DNA from 4 places in the Austwickia chelonae genome. Region 2 is predicted to be linked to each of the others. Evidence: riboswitches for the same ligand, from Rfam matches in the RefSeq annotation. Region 2 holds a riboswitch; each other region holds the start of a gene.
What was found. Region 2 has a riboswitch for cobalamin ahead of DX923_RS12395 (ribonucleoside-diphosphate reductase subunit alpha). Riboswitches for the same ligand answer to the same signal wherever they lie in the genome.

Region 1: another riboswitch for cobalamin. It lies ahead of DX923_RS10925 (FecCD family ABC transporter permease); the one in region 2 lies ahead of DX923_RS12395 (ribonucleoside-diphosphate reductase subunit alpha).
Region 3: another riboswitch for cobalamin. It lies ahead of DX923_RS08965 ((2Fe-2S)-binding protein); the one in region 2 lies ahead of DX923_RS12395 (ribonucleoside-diphosphate reductase subunit alpha).
Region 4: another riboswitch for cobalamin. It lies ahead of DX923_RS12925 (hypothetical protein); the one in region 2 lies ahead of DX923_RS12395 (ribonucleoside-diphosphate reductase subunit alpha).

Annotation. Positions count from the first base shown of each region.
Region 1 is NZ_CP031447.1:2,484,090-2,488,287, reverse strand. Features, by position in the region: gene DX923_RS10930 (ABC transporter ATP-binding protein) at 1-788, opposite strand, end outside; gene DX923_RS10925 (FecCD family ABC transporter permease) at 785-1,810, opposite strand; cobalamin riboswitch at 1,889-2,058, opposite strand; gene DX923_RS10920 (DUF4282 domain-containing protein) at 2,301-2,939, shown strand; gene cobN (cobaltochelatase subunit CobN) at 3,024-4,198, opposite strand, start outside.
Region 2 is NZ_CP031447.1:2,805,401-2,809,598, forward strand. Features, by position in the region: gene DX923_RS12395 (ribonucleoside-diphosphate reductase subunit alpha) at 1-2,520, opposite strand, end outside; cobalamin riboswitch at 2,633-2,844, opposite strand; gene DX923_RS12400 (ArsR/SmtB family transcription factor) at 3,082-3,504, shown strand; gene DX923_RS12405 (cation diffusion facilitator family transporter) at 3,501-4,198, shown strand, end outside.
Region 3 is NZ_CP031447.1:2,042,084-2,046,281, forward strand. Features, by position in the region: gene DX923_RS08955 (ABC transporter ATP-binding protein) at 1-561, opposite strand, end outside; gene DX923_RS08960 (FecCD family ABC transporter permease) at 579-1,736, opposite strand; gene DX923_RS08965 ((2Fe-2S)-binding protein) at 1,752-2,588, opposite strand; cobalamin riboswitch at 2,631-2,812, opposite strand; gene DX923_RS08970 (M48 metallopeptidase family protein) at 2,851-3,408, opposite strand; gene DX923_RS08975 (hypothetical protein) at 3,579-4,198, shown strand, end outside.
Region 4 is NZ_CP031447.1:2,922,877-2,927,074, reverse strand. Features, by position in the region: gene DX923_RS12930 (MDR family MFS transporter) at 1-1,499, shown strand, start outside; gene DX923_RS12925 (hypothetical protein) at 1,451-1,963, opposite strand; cobalamin riboswitch at 2,047-2,166, opposite strand; gene rocD (ornithine--oxo-acid transaminase) at 2,527-3,777, shown strand; gene cobF (precorrin-6A synthase (deacetylating)) at 3,878-4,198, shown strand, end outside.

The sequences.
Region 1 (4,198 bases), 320 kb from region 2:
TCGCTACGGTGGTGGTGGCTCGGCGAGAACAGGAGGTGCGGCTGACCGCCGTGCTCGATGCACTCCACATCCACGTGATAGACGGCAGAGACCACCTGAGGGGTCAGCACCTCCCGGGGCGGCCCGTAGACCACCGGCCGACCCCTGTCGAGCAGGACCAGCTCGTCACAGACCCGCCCGGCGAGGTTCAGGTCGTGCAGGACGACCACGGTGGTCGCGTCGAGAGTGCGCACGAGCTCGAAGAGTTGGAACTGGTGGTGCAGGTCCAGATGATTCGTCGGCTCGTCGAGCAACAGGAAGGGCGCGTTCTGGACGATGGCTCGGGCTATCAGCACGCGTTGGCGCTCGCCGCCGGACAGCTCGGTGACGAGCCGGTCGGCGAGCGGCTCCAGCCCGACCCGTTCCAGGGCCTTGCTGATCCGTTCCTGGTCCTGGGTGTCGCCGTAACGCAGGAGCGGCCGGTGGGGGAGACGCCCGAGGTTGACGCTGTCACGCACGGTGAGCGGCAGCGCAGCTTCGTTCTCCTGGGCGACGACGGCCATCTGTTGGGCGATCTGCCGACGGGAGAACGCACCGATCTCGGTCGCCCCGAGCTCGATGGTGCCCGATTCGTGGGAGAGCGCCCGGTGGAGAGCCAGCAGGAGAGAAGACTTACCGGCCCCGTTGGGCCCGATGATGCCGACCGTGCTCCCGGCGCGGGCCGTGAATCCGACACCGTCGACGACGATCCGGCCGCCGCGACGGACGGTGACCTCGTGGGTGGAGAGGGCGTCGGGTGCGCTGTTCATCGGTGAGTCTTCATGGCGCGGATCATGACAAGCAGAATGGGAGCGCCGACGAGGCCGGTGACGACGCCGATGGGGATCTCCGACGGGGCGAAGACCACTCGGGCGAAGGTGTCGGCGATGACGAGGAAGATGCCTCCGGACATCGCGGCTCCGACCACGAGCACCCGGTGGTTACGGGCCAGGAAATGCCGACACAGGTGGGGGACGACCAGCCCGACGAAACCGATACCGCCTGCGGCGGCCACGGCGACGGCGACGGCGAACGAGACGACGAGGGTGACGACGACGCGCATCCGTACCGGGTCGAGGCCGACGGTCAACGCGGTGGTGTCGCCGCTGGAGACGGCGTCGAGCAGAGGGGCGGTGACCCAGAAGAGCACGGTCAGTGCCACGGCGACGAGGGTGGCGGCCCAGGCCGAGTCCCAGGTGCTGTGCGACAGCGATCCGAGCATCCAGAACATGACGCTGCGGGCTGTCTCGGGGTCGGCGCTGGAGAAGACGATCAGATTGGTCACCGACTGGAAGATGAACCCGCAGGCGAGACCTGCCAGGACCAGATGGAGGACGCCTTGGCTCCGTCCGCCACCGACCGCGAGGACGAGGACGGTCGCCAGCCCGGCGCCGAGGAAAGCCATCGCGGACAGCCCCGCACCGTGGGCGACGCCCAGGAGAACCACGGAGGCGGCGGCCCCGGTGGAGGCCCCGGAGCTGACACCGAGGACATAGGGCTCGGCCAGGGGGTTGCGGGTCATCGCCTGGAGCGCGGTTCCCCCGACGGCCAGGATCGCTCCGATCCCGAGCCCGGCCAGGACCCGTGGGGCCCGGTTGTCCCAGATCAGGGCGTCAGCGATCGGTGAGGGCGGGGACATCCCAGAGCTGGGTAGGTGGGACAACATGACCTGGGCGATCTGGGCGACGGAGACCTTCGCCGCCCCGAAGTGCATACAGACGATCGGGGTCACCACGAGAGCGATGGTCAGGAGAGCCATCCGGCGGTGAAGATGTCGGCGAGGGCAGGACACAGGGGCACGCTCCGGAGAGCGCAGGCGGCGGAGCACTGGCGATCCGTTCGTCGGTGGGCCGAGGCACGCGGCACGCACATTGACAGAAAAGCGTTGACAGGTATTCGGACTCGGCCTCATCCAGGGTCGGACCCTTCCCAGCCGAAGCCAGTGGTCTTGTCCGCCTGTCCGCCATACCGCTGCGTGTCAGTCCCGGCCTTTCACCGGGTTCCCTCATCAACGGCTCGACCATAGCCATCCTGTGCCGCCACAGGTGGGACAGAGGTCCTTCTTCCTGGTGTCCCGGCGCAGGTATGCGCCTACCGGTGGCGAACGAGCTGTGACATCGGAATCGGAACAGCCGCTTCGGTGTTCGCCGATTCGACGATGACCTGCGCCGCTACCGATGTCAGCGGGTTCGGACGAAGCCCACCACGACGACCACTCCCGCCTTAAAGTGAACGGTGCCTTCCCGCCTCGGGGAAGAACCGACGAAGAAGGAAACAACCTGATGTCTCATCAGCCACCACAGGGGTCGAACGAACAGGCGCAGGGTGGCAGCTATGCTCCGCCGCCGCTGCCGGGGCATCAGCAGACACCAGGGACGCCCCTGATGCCCCCGTACGCCCAACAGCAGACCGCCGGAGCCTCCGCCACCCCAGGGGCACACCCCGGGAACACCCAGAACGCAGGCCACGTCCAAGGCCAGCCCCAAGCCTGGACCGGCTACCAGCAGCACAACGCCGGCTACCCGCAGACCGGCGGATACCCCCACCAGCAGCAGTACGGGCAAGGCCCCGGACCCAACCCCATGTATCCCGGGCAGATGCCGCAACAGCACACCAAGAAAGGTCTCCTGGGTTCCCTGTTCGACCTGTCCTTCCAGCATTTCGCGACCCCGCACATCGTACGGATCGTCTACATCCTGCTCATGAGCCTGGTCCTCGTCTTCACCTTGCTCGCCCTGCTCTCCTCCTTCGTCCTGATGGCCAACAAACAGGCCGGCTTGGGCATCGTGATCCTGCTCGTCGCCCCCTTCATCGGGCTGATTCAGCTCGCGATGGCCCGCATGACCTTGGAGGTGTACATCGCCATGTGCCGTACCGCCGAGGAGACCTCTCGTCTACGTGAGGAACTGAGCCGACGCTGACCCGCACCGCGACGGGTCACGACGTGACGACCACCCCCGGCGGGTGTCTCCGGGATCCACCCCCCGGAGACACCCGCCAGATGGTCACCGGCCGGTGGGCCCGTCCTCGATCTCGCCCTCCACGTCCAGGTAGATCTCACGCAGCTGGTCCATGACCTCCGGGTCGGGTTTCTCCCACAGCCCACGGTCCGCCGCCTCGTGCAGACGTTCCACCATGGAATGCAATGCCCACGGATTCGCCTCCCGCAGGAATTCCTGATTGGTCTCGTCCAGGACGTACTCCTGCGCCAAGGACTCGTACATCCAGTCCTGCACGACCCCGGCGGTCGCATCGAAACCGAACAGGTAGTCGACCGTGGCCGCCATCTCGAAAGCACCCTTGTACCCGTGGCGACGCATCGCCGCCAACCACCGCGGATTCACCACCCGGGACCGGAACACCCGCGCGGTCTCCTCCGCCAACGAACGGGTACGAATCGCCTCCGGCGCTGTGGAATCTCCGACATAGGCGCGAGGGCTCTCCCCGGTCAGCGAACGCACCGTGGCGATCATGCCCCCGTGGTACTGGAAGTAGTCGTCCGAATCGGCGATGTCATGCTCCCGGGTGTCCACATTCTTCGCCGCGACCTGGATCCGCCGATACGCGGTCTCCATGTCACCCCGCGCCGGCGCCCCGTCCAGATCACGTCCGTAGGCGTACCCGCCCCACGTGGCATACACCTCGGCGATATCGGCGTCACCACGCCAACTCCCCGACTCGACCAACTGCAGGATCCCCGCACCGTAGGTGCCCGGTTTGCTGCCGAAGACCCGCGTCGTGGCCCGCCGCCGATCGCCGTGCGAACCCTCCGCAGCCAGATCGGCCTCCACATGGGCGCGCACATAGTTGTCCTGCTCGGACTCCTCCAACCCGGCGACCAATTGCACCGCGTCGTCCAACAATGCGATGACATGGGGGAAAGCATCCCGGAAGAAACCGGAGATCCGCACGGTCACGTCGATCCGGGGCCGACCCAACTCGGCCAACGGGATCGGCTCCACCCCGATGACCCGCCGTGACGCCTCGTCCCACACCGGGCGTACCCCCAACAGGGCCAACACCTCGGCGACATCGTCACCCGAGGTCCGCATCGCCGACGTCCCCCACACCGACAGACCCACCGACCGCGGATGAGCACCCGTCTCCCGGACATGCCGGGCACACAGGTCGTCAGCCAAGGCCTGACCGGTGTCCCACGCCAACCGGGACGGGATCGCCT
Region 2 (4,198 bases):
GTCGGTGAGTGAGCAGGCGGCCGGGGCGACGGCGGGTCCGGCCGGGATCTCGACCGGCCCGGCAGCCGGCACCGGGGCGGCGAGCGCCGCTGGGGAGACGGCGTTGAGGCGACCGTCGGTGCCTCGGAGGGTGGACTTCTCGACCTGGGTGGCGGCGCGGGCGCGCAGGTAGTAGGTGGTTTTCAGTCCGGATTTCCAGGCGGAGCGGTAGAGTTCGTCGAGGGCTCGTCCGCTGGGTTCGGCGACGTAGAGGTTCAGGGATTGGGCTTGGTCGATCCATTTCTGGCGTCGGGAGGCGGCTGCGATCAGCCAGCGGGGGTGGATGTCGAAGGCGGTGGCGTAGATGCGTCGCAGGTCGTCGGGGATGCGGTCGATCCGGTCGAGTGCGCCGTCGTGGTACTTGAGGTCGGCGATCATCCGGTCGTCCCAGAGGCCGCGTTCTTTCAGGTCGCCGACGAGGTGGGCGTTGACGACGGTGAAGTCGCCGGACATGTTGGCCTTGACGAAGAGGTTCTGGAACTGGGGTTCGATGGAGGGGGCGACTCCGCAGATATTGCTGATGGTGGCGGTGGGGGCGATGGCCATCACGTTGGAGTTGCGCATCCCGTTGGTGCGGACGTGTGTGCGCAGCCGGTCCCAGTCGAGGGTGTGGCTGGTGTCGATGTCGAGTTCGCCGTCGTGTCGGGTGGCGGCCAGAAGTTGGAGGGAGTCGATCGGCAGGATGCCGCGGCTCCACAGGGAGCCGTCGAAGCTCTGGTAGCTGCCGCGTTCGGCGGCGAGGTCGGCGCTGGCTTCGATGGCGAAGTAGCTGAGGGTCTCGGTGGAGTAATCGGCGAAGTCGACGGCTTCGTCGCTGGCGTAGGGGATTCCGAGGGTGAACAGGGCGTCCTGGTGTCCCATGAGCCCGAGGCCGACCGGGCGGTGCCGCAGGTTGGAGCGGCGGGTCTCGGGGATCGTGTAGTGGTTGATGTCGATGACATTGTCGAGCATGCGTACTGCGGTGCGGACGGTGCGCCGGAGTTTGTCGACGTCCAGTCCGGTGGGGGTGATGTGCCGGGCGAGGTTGACCGAGGCGAGATTGCAGACGGCGACTTCGTCGGCGGTGGTGTTGAGGGTGATCTCGGTGCACAGGTTGGAGGAGTGCACCACCCCGGTGTGTCCTTGGGGGGAGCGCACATTGCAGGGGTCTTTGAAGGTGATCCAGGGGTGGCCGGTCTCGAAGAGCATGGTGAGCATGCGCCGCCACAGGTCCTTGGCGGGGAGTCTGCGGTGCAGCCGGAGTTCGCCGCGGTCGGCGGCGGCCTCGTATTCGGCGTACCGGCGGCTGAATTCTTCGCCGTACAGGTCGTGCAGGTCGGGGGTCTCGTCGGGGGAGAACAGGGTCCAGGAGCCGTTGGATTCCACTCGGCGCATGAATTCGTCGGGGATCCAGTGGGCGGTGTTCATGTCGTGGGTGCGGCGGCGGTCGTCGCCGGTGTTCTTCCGCAGGTCGAGGAATTCCTCGATGTCGATGTGCCAGGTCTCCAGGTAGGCGCAGGCGGCGCCTTTGCGTTTGCCGCCCTGGTTGACGGCGACGGTGGTGTCATTGGCGATCTTCAGGAAGGGGACGATGCCTTGGCTGCGCCCGTTGGTGCCGTGGATGTGGGCGCCGAGGCCGCGGACGGGGGTCCAGTCGTTGCCCAGTCCGCCGGAGTACTTCGCGAGGAGGGCGTTGTTCCGGTAGGAGGAGAAGATGCCGTCGAGGTCGTCGGCGACGGTGGTGAGGAAGCAGCTGGAGAGCTGGGGGCGGGTGGTCCCGGCGTTGAACAGGGTGGGCGTGGAGGTCATCAGGTCGAAACCGGAGAGCATCCGGTAGAACTCGATGGCTCGGGCCTCTCGGTCGTCCTCGCGCAGGGCGAGTCCCATGGCGACTCGCATGAAGAAGGCCTGGGGCAGTTCGAAGCGGGTTCCGTGTTCGTGCAGGACGTAGCGGTCGTAGACGGTCTGGAGCCCGAGGAGCCCGAAGTCGAGGTCGGCGGTGCCGTCGAGGGCTGCGCCGATGCGGTCGAGATCGTAGGTGAGCAGTTCGGGGTCGACCCGGCCGAGATCGACCGCCCTGCGGAGGTAGATCGGGAAGTAGCTGGCGTATTCGTCGTTCATCTCCTCGGCGGTGAGCTGTCGAGGCGTTCCGGCGAGGTGGCTGAGGGCTTCGGTGCGCATCCGGTCGAGGAGGAGCCGGGCTGCGACCTGGGAGTAGCCGGGCTCACGTTCGACGAGGGTGCGAGCGGCGAGGATGAGCGCGGTGGCCAGTTCGTCCTGGGTGATGCCGTCGTAGACGGTGCGGCGCAGTTCGCGCAGGACGGGTTCAGCGGTGACATCGGAGATGCCGTGGGTCGCTTGGTCGAGGAGCCGGTGGATGCGCGGCCGGTCGAGAGGCGAGGTGCTGCCGTCGCCTGCGGTGACGGTGATCTCGGGCAGGCCCGTGATGGGTTCCTCGCGCTGGGTCGACGGTGGTGCAGGCGGGGCGGTGGTGCTCGTCATCGTCTGTCTCCTCGCAGGTCGAGGCCGCGGGGTAGGGACGACGGGCGCGCAATGGCATGGCCGCGCGGGGTGTCGCCCGGCCCTCCCTCGAGGCCGTGGACGCGTAGGGCTGTCGCCGTACGCACCGGAGGCAGGTCTTCGGACTCATGGGCGTGGTTCGGGCTGGTCGCCGTCTCCGCCTACTGCCCGTCGCTTCCCAGGCTGTCGCCCAGTGCTCTTGACGGGTGTCGTTCCCATTCACCGCTGCGGGGCAGCCCCGGATTCACACCGGGTTCCCTCTTTCCCCACGCTCGACGAGCGCGGACCACCAGCGACACAAACCCTACATGTTGTGGTGCCGAAGAAAAAAACCCGAAGATATTGGCGTGTCGAAGCCTCAGCACTCCTGCAGTCCACCGAGAGATCCCCCGCGAACTCAACGACCAGCTCAAGAACGTCTCGGATGAATCCGGCGAAAAAGACAGCAGGCCAACAGGTTCCATAAGTAGGCCCTTCCCTCGCCCCTCAGCATCACCTATCATCTGTTCAGATATTCAGATGTAGCGTTCATTGGAGGTAGGCATGTCGGAGACCGTTCGGGGGCTCGATGGCTGCGCGACCGGTTCGGCCAATCCGGACAAGGTCCGTCTCGTCGCGAGACAGATCCCTGCAGAGGAGGAGATCACCCGGGTCAGCGCCCTGTTCAAATTGCTCGGCGATGCCACGCGGACCCGGATCCTGTACGCCTTGCTCGAAGGCGGCGAGCTGTGTGTCTGCGACCTGGCCGCAGCCACCGGAACAACCGAAACCACTGTCTCCCAAGCACTCCGGCTGCTCCGCGCCTCCGGTGTCGTCGCCGGCCGTCGCGAAGGTCGCAATGTCTTCTACCGGCTGTTCGACGCCCACGTCCGGATGCTGCTCGATGTCACCCGCGAACACACCCTGCACGAACATTCCTCCGAGAGCAGCACGGGCCGCAGCGAGCAGCTGAGGGACGCGCGATGAGCGGCCATGGGCACGGACATGGGCACGGACACGCCGTCAGCGTTTCAGCCACTGGGCGCCACCAATGGCGCCTGGCGGTCTCCTTCGCCCTGATCGCCGCCTTCTTCGTCGTCGAACTGGTCGCCGGCCTCGCCGCAGGATCCCTTGCGCTGATCAGCGACGCCGGACATATGGCGGCGGATGTGGTCACTCTGGGAGCAGCACTCGTCGCCTCCCGCATCGCCACCCGCCCTGACACCACCGGGCGACGGACCTTCGGCTCCTACCGGGCCGAGGTCTTCGCCTCCGGCCTGGCCGTCATGATCATGCTCGGGGTATCGGCCTACATCGCCGTCGAAGCCATCGCCCGCCTGGGCGCGCACCACGAACCGGCCTCGACCACCATGCTGGCCGTCGGGACGCTAGGGCTGGTGGTCAACGTGATCGGCTTGGCTCTGCTGCACAGCGGAGCTGGAGAGAGCCTCAATGTCAAAGGCGCCTACCTCGAGGTCCTGGCCGACACGCTCGGTTCAGTGGGCGTCATCGTGGCCGCTGCCCTCGTCCATTTCACCGGGTCACCCTGGTGGGACACCGGCGTGGCACTGGCCATTGCCCTTTTCGTGGCAGTGCGCGCCTGCGCCCTGGGCAAGGAGGTTCTTGCCGTTCTGGGGCAGCACGCCCCCGCGGGCATCGAACCCCTTCAGGTCCAGAAAGC
Region 3 (4,198 bases), 760 kb from region 2:
GGGTTCGTCCAACACGAGGATCCCGGCGTCCTGGACCAGCCCCCGGGCGAGGACCAGCCGCCGTCGTTCCCCACCGGAGAGCCGGTCACAGGGGTCATCGATGCGATGTGCCATACCCACAGCGGTGAGTGCACCCATCACGAGGCGACGTTCCCCCGTACCTCCACCTTGCCAGGGCCGCCGGTGCGGCGTTCTGCCCAAAGCCACGGCTTCCCGGACGCACAGGTCAGCCGCAGGGACGTCCTCCTGCCCGACGAAGGCGATCTGCCGGGCGCGGGACGCCGCAGGGACAGCACGAAGATCAACACCGTCGAGGCTGACCTGGCCGCTGGTCGGTGGACGCAATCCTGCAAGGATCTTGAGCAGGGTCGACTTTCCAGCACCATTGGTACCGACCACCGCCGTACGCCGACCTCGAGGTATGTACAGGTCGACCTCTTCGAGGAGCTGAGCGCGGCCGATCCGGAAACCGACCCGGCGCAAACGAAGACCGTCATCGTCCGCCGCGGAAGTACTCGTCCCCAGGTCTGGGGTCTGTGATCGGCGGGTCGCCTCTGACACGACCTGAGTCTCCGCGTTCACGACTGTCCCCCGAACCGGTAGCCGCGTCGTCCCATCAGCAGCAGGAAGAGCGGCGCCCCGATGGCCCCGGTGACCACGCCGAGCGGAACCTCCTGGGGTGGGGCGACCATCCGGGCCAGCACATCCACCCAGAGCAGGAAGAAGGCCCCGGCGAGTGCAGCGACCGGGATCATCCGCCGATGGGTCGCGCCGACGAGCATCCTGGCCAGGTGGGGCAGGATCAGGCCGACGAAGCCGATTCCCCCGCTGACGGCTACTACGACACCGACCAGGATGCTCAAGGTCAGGAAAACGGCAGTACGCAGTGCGCCGACCGGGACGCCCAGCGCAGTGGCGGTCTCCTCACCGGCGGCCAGGGCGTCCAGCCAGCCGTGGACGGCGATGGCGGCGGCGAGGACGAGTGCGACGACGACGGCCGGTGGCGCGAGGATCGCCCATTTGGCACCGCCGAGGCTGCCCAGAAGCCAGAAGAGCACGGAGGTGGTGGCGCGGCTGTCGTCGCTGAGGAAGACGAGGAAGGAGGCTATGGCGGAGAAAGCCGAGGAGAGCACCACTCCGGAGAGCACCAGGCGTAGCGGGGTGAGTCCGCCTTGGCCGAGTGCGACCAGGTAGACGGCGATCGATGCGCCGAGCGCCCCGAGGAGGGCGCCGACCATCAGGGCGTTGCTGCCCCAGGCCGCGAGGACGCCCAGGGTGATCACCATGGTGGCTCCGACGGAGGCGCCTGAGGAGATGCCGAGCAGGTAGGGGTCTGCGAGGGGGTTGCGGACGAGCGTCTGCATCCCGCATCCGGCGATGGCCAGCCCGGCGCCGACGATCAGGGCCAGGAGTGCCCGGGGCATCCGTAGTTCCCAGACGATGGTGTCGGCGACGGTGTCGGTGGAGTTCTGGCCTCGCAGGTGGGCGGAGACGACTTCCCAGACGCGGTCGACGCCGATGTGTTCGGAGCCGAAGGCCAGTGAGAGGACGACGCTGCTTGCGGTGAGCACGGTCAGCGTCAACAGGATCGGCGCGAGGCGGAGTCGCCCTCGTGGCCCGGTCCTGTTCGTCGGGGCGGGGAGGCCGCTGCCGGTGCGGTTGTCCGCAGGCCGGCCGTTCGGTGTGCTTTCCGGCGGGGATGTGGCGGGTGGCGCCGGAACGCGTAGGTCGGTCATCGCTCTTCCGTCCGATCAGGTGTACAGCCGGTCGGCCCAGGTCAGGCCGGGGATCGTGGTGGTGGGCGGGTCCTGTTGGCGGTGAAGCCATTCCTCGTCCGAGAGTCGGGGGCAGCTGCCGCAGTGTCCGTGTCCTCGGCCGGTGTGGACGAGGCAGCAGGTGTGTCTGCGCTGGTGGAGTGGCCCGGCGGGGGTGTCGGCTCCAACGGTGACCAGGGGTCGTCCGGTGAGTCGTGCGATGGCAGCGAGGCTTTCCTGTGCTCGGGTGGCGACCGATGGCCGCGCGGCGGTGTCGACCGATCGGTGGATGAGGGCGAAGGCTGCTGCACAGGAGGCTGCGAGGCTTCCCCAGCCGAGTCGTCGGGGAAGACGGTTTCCTTCTTCGGAGGCGTGGACCAGCGGCGTGCAGTGGTCGATGAGCGCGGTAGTGACCCCGGTGATCTCGGCGGTACCGAGTGTGGCCCGGTCGGGGGCGCAGACGGCGGTGGTCGCATATCGGGTGTCGGTCCTGAACCACCAGGATCGGTGGTCGAGGTCGAGGAGGAGACCGGAGTGCGCCCAGGCGATGAGGACCACGCCGGCGAGTCGTCCGGTGTAATGCTGCAAGGCGCATGCTGCTCCGGCCCGGGTACGGGGGCTGTCGAGGCCTTGGGCGTAGGCGGGCGCGGCGGCCGCCCACCAGGACGGATCGGTGAGGGTCGTAGCCGGTCGCCAGCATTCGTCCGGCCCGGTCCGTTCGGTATCCGCCGACCAGAGCAGCGGCGCTTCAGCCAGCACGTGAAGGGTCTCTTCGGGGAGCGTGCCGGGTGCTTCCGGCCTGACGGCAGGACAGGGTGTGTCGGCGACCGACATGAATCACTTCCGTGGATCCGGGGCCCTGTGCGCGAGGACCGCATGCTCTGGAGCGAATCAGCAGGTCTTCGGGCTGGGGATCACTTGACGGACGGTACCTTCCCGGGGCTCCCCAGTGGTTCGTCACCGCCGTCATCACCCTCACCGCTGCGCGCCAGCTCCGGATTCTCACCGGATTCCCTGGCACCCGAGAAGTGGGTGCGACTGATTCTTCGCGAATCTATCACGGGCTCGAACAGGCTGGTTCCTTCGGTTGGCCGTGTTATTCCTCGTCTGCTGCGCAGTGATGACGGGTCGGGTCCTGGGCGATGGACCGGCCAGCGGTGTATCCGTCGAGATAGCCTCGTGCGCGTTCCACGAAGGGCACCTCGCGTAGCAAAGCCCAGAAGGCTGGTCCGTGATCAGCTTCGAGGAGATGTGCGAGTTCGTGCAGGAGCACGTAGTCGATGACGTAGTCGGGCATCCCCACCAGGGTTCGACTCAGCCGGATACTTCCTCGGGAAGGCGTTGCCGATCCCCAGCGAGTGTGCTGGTTGTCCACCCAGCGCACCGAAGCGGGAACGGCTCGTCCTCCCAGGTAACGAGCTGACAGTGCGTGGGCTCGCGCGCGCAGGGCTTCGTCGCTGCTGCTGGGGCCCCGTCGCTGCCGGGCGGCCAGTCGGATCCGCATCGTGGCGACCCATTCGGATTCCTGTTGGGTGGTGAAGACGTCCGGGATCAGGACGACCAGTCGGCCGGCTTCCACCCGTGCGGAGACGGTCCGTCGGCGGCGTGCAGAGCGGCGCACGTCCACCGGCAGCTGTGCCCAGGGATCGGTCATGTCCCGAGCATAGGGAACCCGGAAGGTCGCGTCTCATCGCTCGTGGAGGTCACGAGTCCGGTACGGGCGCAGCCTTCCTCCTCGGCCCTGTGGACAACTCCTCGGCATGCGCCTGGGCTGGTCGCAGACTGTGTGGCGTGATGGCCGGTGGCGTGGAAGGACTCTCTGAAATGAGAAATTTGGTAGCAGGACGGAATGTCCAGGCTTGTACCGCCGACACGAGGAATTCCCTGCTGGTTCGTCCGGGAGACATCGGTGCGGACAGCGAGAGAGCACGGATCCTCTTCGACGGGGAGGGGGAGATCGCTCATCAGCTGGCCGGACTTCTCCGACGTGAACTCGCCGAAGACGTCATGATCGGTCGCTGCGCGGCGGACGAGCTCGATCTGGAGCTGCGAGGCGGCGAGTTCCGGAGAGTGCCGGGTTTGGTCGTCCTGTTTTCCCCGGTGGCGGCATCGTCGATCCGCGCCGGGCTCTGGCGCAACGCGAGGGTGCCGCATCTGCCGGTCGTGTACGACACCAATCGGGTGACCGTAGGGCCGGTCGTCGTCCCCGGTGCGCCTTGTCTGCGTTGTCTGGATCTACATCGGTGCGACAAGGATCCGTCGTGGCCTTTGTTCCTCGCTCGCCTCGATCACGGCATCCCTTCGCCGCAGGTGGAGCCGACCGCATGCGCTCTCGGGGCCGGGCTGGCCGCCTTGATGATCCGTAACCTGTGGTTGGAGGAACGTCATCTCCCCGGAGTCAGCTTGGAAGTCGCTTTACCGGAACCAACGGTGATCCAACGTCG
Region 4 (4,198 bases), 120 kb from region 2:
GGGACGCCCGCCTCGACTGGCCCGGTATCCTCACCCTCAGCCCCGCCCTGGTACTCCTGCTGACCGCCACCACTCTCGGCGGGACCACCTACCCGTGGGGGTCGACCCGGATCATCGGCATGTATGTCATCGGGACGCTGCTGCTCCTGCTCTTCATCGCCCTCGAACGCCGCAGCGACGAGCCGATCCTGCCGCTGCACCTCTTCGGCAACTCCTCCTTCGCCTTGTCGGTGCTGGCCTCCTTCGTGCTGTCGATGATCATGTTCGGTGCCATCATCTACATCCCGGTGTACGCCCAGGGCGTCCTCGGCGTCAGCGCCACCAACTCCGGGATGATCCTGATGCCGCTCATGGTGGCCCTGGTGCTGATGGGCATCGTCGGAGGGATGTTCATCACCCGCACCGGCCGGTACAAGGAACTGTCCGTCCTGGGCGTCCTCGTCGTCACGCTGGGATATCTGCTGCTGGCCCGCCTCGACCGCACCTCCGGCGAACTCGAACTGACCGCCGCGATGGCCGTCATCGGTATCGGCCTGGGCGCCTGCAACCCGGTGTACACCCTGGTCGTACAGAACAGCGTGATGCGCGCCGACCTGGGCGTCGCCACCGCCGGGGTGCAGTTCTTCCGCAATGTCGGCTCCACCGTGGGTGTCGCCGTCTTCGGCACCATCATGACGACCCGCCTCCCCGAAGCCATCGCCTCCCACCTGCCCACGCAGACCCCCAGACAAGGTCTCACCGGCGTCAACGCCGGATCCGTGCTAGACCCTTCGACCCTGCAGAAACTGCCACCGGCGATCGCCGAAGCCGTCCGCTGGGGCCTGTCGGACTCGCTGCACACCGTCTTCCTCACCGGCCTCCCCCTGGCCCTGCTCACCCTGCTGCTCACCCTGGGGATCACCCCCACCCCGCTGCGCGACACCGTGCACACCGACGAGGGGCAGGGACGCGAACTCCTCGACACCATGGGACGGTCCGCCGCAGGTGACCTGCTCGCCGTCCCCCTGGGGCACGGATCAGCGGCCTCCCGTACCAAGGAACGACTGCTCGGGCTGCAACTGAGGCTCCTCGCCGAACAGTCCGGCCGCGGCACCCACCCCCACCTGGTCCGCGCCGTGGAAGATCTCGGCGAAGGCAGCCTCGACCGCGGGATCGCCCTGCTCGACCGCACCTCGCTGATGCTCACCACCGAAGACCACGAGCTCGTAGTTCGATCCGAGAAATATGCCGCCGAGGTCGCCGCCGCCGGAGAACGCCCCGGTGGGGTGCTCTCCCCAGAGCTGCAACGCACCCTCGCCGCGGCGGCCGCCGAACTCGACGAGGACCACGTCCTGAGCACCGTGGAACCGCTGGTGACCGAACGCCACTCCGCCGTCGACCTCGACAGCCTGTCGGCGGTCAACAGTGCCCTGACCGCGGCATTCCTCGTCGACCTGACTCGACGCCCAGGTCAACGAGCGGACACCTCCGGGGGAATCGCCCCCGAAGACCAGGTGTAGTAGTCGTCCCCGGCGTAGCCCGACACCGACCAGCCTTCTTGGGTCAGCGCCGACGCGACGACCGCGCCACGGACATTCACGACGCCGTCCCCGGCCGCGCCGACGACTCGCGCCGCTGCCGCCGCCAACAGCCGACGGTTCCGCGGGCTGTCCAACAAAGCACGCTGGGTGACACAGAGCCGACCGTGCTCGTCTCGCACCAGGTCGAGAGCAGCGACCGGGTCGCCCAGGTCGTCCCGCACGATCACCAACTCGAAGGTCTCCTCCACGAGAGCCGCATCGATCCAGCCCTTCTGCTCACGGCGCCGGCTCTCCATCCGGTCGTGGCGAATCAAGTACTTCATCGTCCCGGCCTGCCACAGGGCGTTCTGCCCGCGATGGTGAGAGCACAACCGGACGACGGACGCCGGGCAGCCATGATCGGGAAAGGTGAGCGGGGGTGTACTGGCGATGGTTTCGGTCATCTCGCTAGCTCCTCGGTAGCGTCCCGAGGCGCAAGAAGGGACCGTGCGGCGATGCCGCCGTCACCCGCCCCCTGGCCTCGAGGGTCGATGTGGGCCGACCGTCAGGCGACCGGACTGAGCCTGCCAGGAAAGCACGGGCATCACCGTTGCGGGACAGCGCCGGATTCTCACCGGCTTCGCTGAACGATCGACAACCGCGGCAGTGCGGTCGCCGTCACAGTAACACCGGCGATCCGGGCACGTCCCGGCATCAACCGGCACCGACCTGCGTGTCACGCCCCGCAGCTGCCTTCCACGAGAAGTCTCTTCGTTCGGGCCAGGCAGCCCACCCAAGTGTTAGCGTGTGCCCGGGTCGTCACCGACGACCCGCCGACCCTCCAGCGAAGCCGGTGAGAACCCGGCGCTGTCCCGCAACGGTGATGCCCGTCCCCGACGGTCTCAGCCCGGTCGCCTGGAGCTGTCGGTACCCCATCGGTCCCCGAGGCAGGGACACCGGGAACGGTCGGCCATCCGGGCGACCACGGTGTGCTGTCTCGGACGTCACCCGTGACAGGAGCCCTGGAATGCTGGAGCAGCCCGCCACCCCGATCGCCCGCCGTGAACGGCAGCGCCCCCGCACCGCAACCCATCTGGCCGATACAGACCGTTGGATCGCCCCCAACTACTCACCCGTGCCGATCGTCTTGGCCAGCGGCGAGGGCGTCTGGGTCCAGGACATCGACGGGCACCGATACCTCGACGCCCTCGCCGGATACTCGGCGCTCAACTTCGGCCACCGCCACCCGGCCCTCCTGGCTGCCGCTCACGCCCAACTCGACGAACTCACCCTCACCAGCCGGGCTTTCCACTCGGTCGGCCTGGGCACCTTCTGTCGCGAACTGGCCGACCTGTGCGGCAAAGACATGGTGCTTCCGATGAACACCGGAGCCGAAGCAGTCGAGAGCGCCCTCAAAATGGCACGCCGTTGGGGCGTCGTCGCCAAAGGCGTACCCGTCGAACGCTCCACGATCATCGTGATGGACGGCAACTTCCACGGACGCACCACCACCATCGTCGGTTTCTCCACCGACCCCGACGCCCGCACTCACTTCGGGCCCTTCACCCCCGGCTTCCGCATCGTCCCCTACGGCGACCTCGACGCCCTGGCCGCCGCCATCGACAATGACACCGTCGCCGTCCTCCTGGAACCCATCCAGGGCGAAGGCGGCGTCGTCATCCCACCCGACGGCTTCCTCCGAGGAGTCCGCCGCCTGTGCACCGAACGACGCGCCCTGATGATCGCCGACGAGATCCAATCCGGACTCGGCCGCACCGGAACCCTCTTCGCCTGCGACCACGAAGACGTCGTTCCCGACGCCTACCTGCTCGGCAAAGCACTCGGCGGGGGGATCGTCCCGGTATCCGCCGTCGTCGCCGACACCGATGTCCTCGGCGTCTTCACCCCCGGATCCCACGGCTCGACCTTCGGGGGCAACCCCTTGGCCGCCGCCGTCGGCACAGCCGTCGTCGAACTCCTCCGCACCGGTGAATACCAACAACGCGCAAAAGAACTCGAACCGCTCCTCCGCGAAGGACTGCACCGACTCCTCGGCCGAGGACTCACTGCCGTGCGCCTCCGCGGACTCTGGGCAGGCATCGACATCGACCCCGGCCTCATGACCGGAAAACACGCCGCCTGGCAGATGGCCGAACACGGCGTCCTGGTCAAGGAGACCCACGGCTCGACCCTCAGGATCGCCCCACCGCTCACCATCACCGCCACCGAGATCTCCCAGATCGTCGACGCCCTCGACGCCGTCCTCGCCGCCGCCTGAACCCGCCCGACAAAGACACCTCTAGCATGAGCCTCGGACCACCACGGGACGAAGGGAACACGATGAGCCTCCGACACCATCGCACCAGAACGGGCACACCGTGAACCGGACGATGCTGCTGATCGGGATCGGCGCCGGCGACCCCGACTGGGTCACCCTCGAAGCCGTCCGCGCCATCCAGACCATCGACGTCCTCTTCGTCGTGCTCAAAGAAGCCGATCTCGACGAACCCGTCCGTATCCGGCGCGAACTCATCACCCGCCATCGCACCACCCCTCTCCAGGTCGTCGAACTGCGCGACCCGCCCCGGCCCTGGCGATCAGCCCCCGACTACGACGCCGCCGTCACCCGCTGGCGCGAACAACGCCTCGACCGGTGGGGGCAGGCCGTCTCGGAGGCGCTCGCCGACGGCCAGACCGGA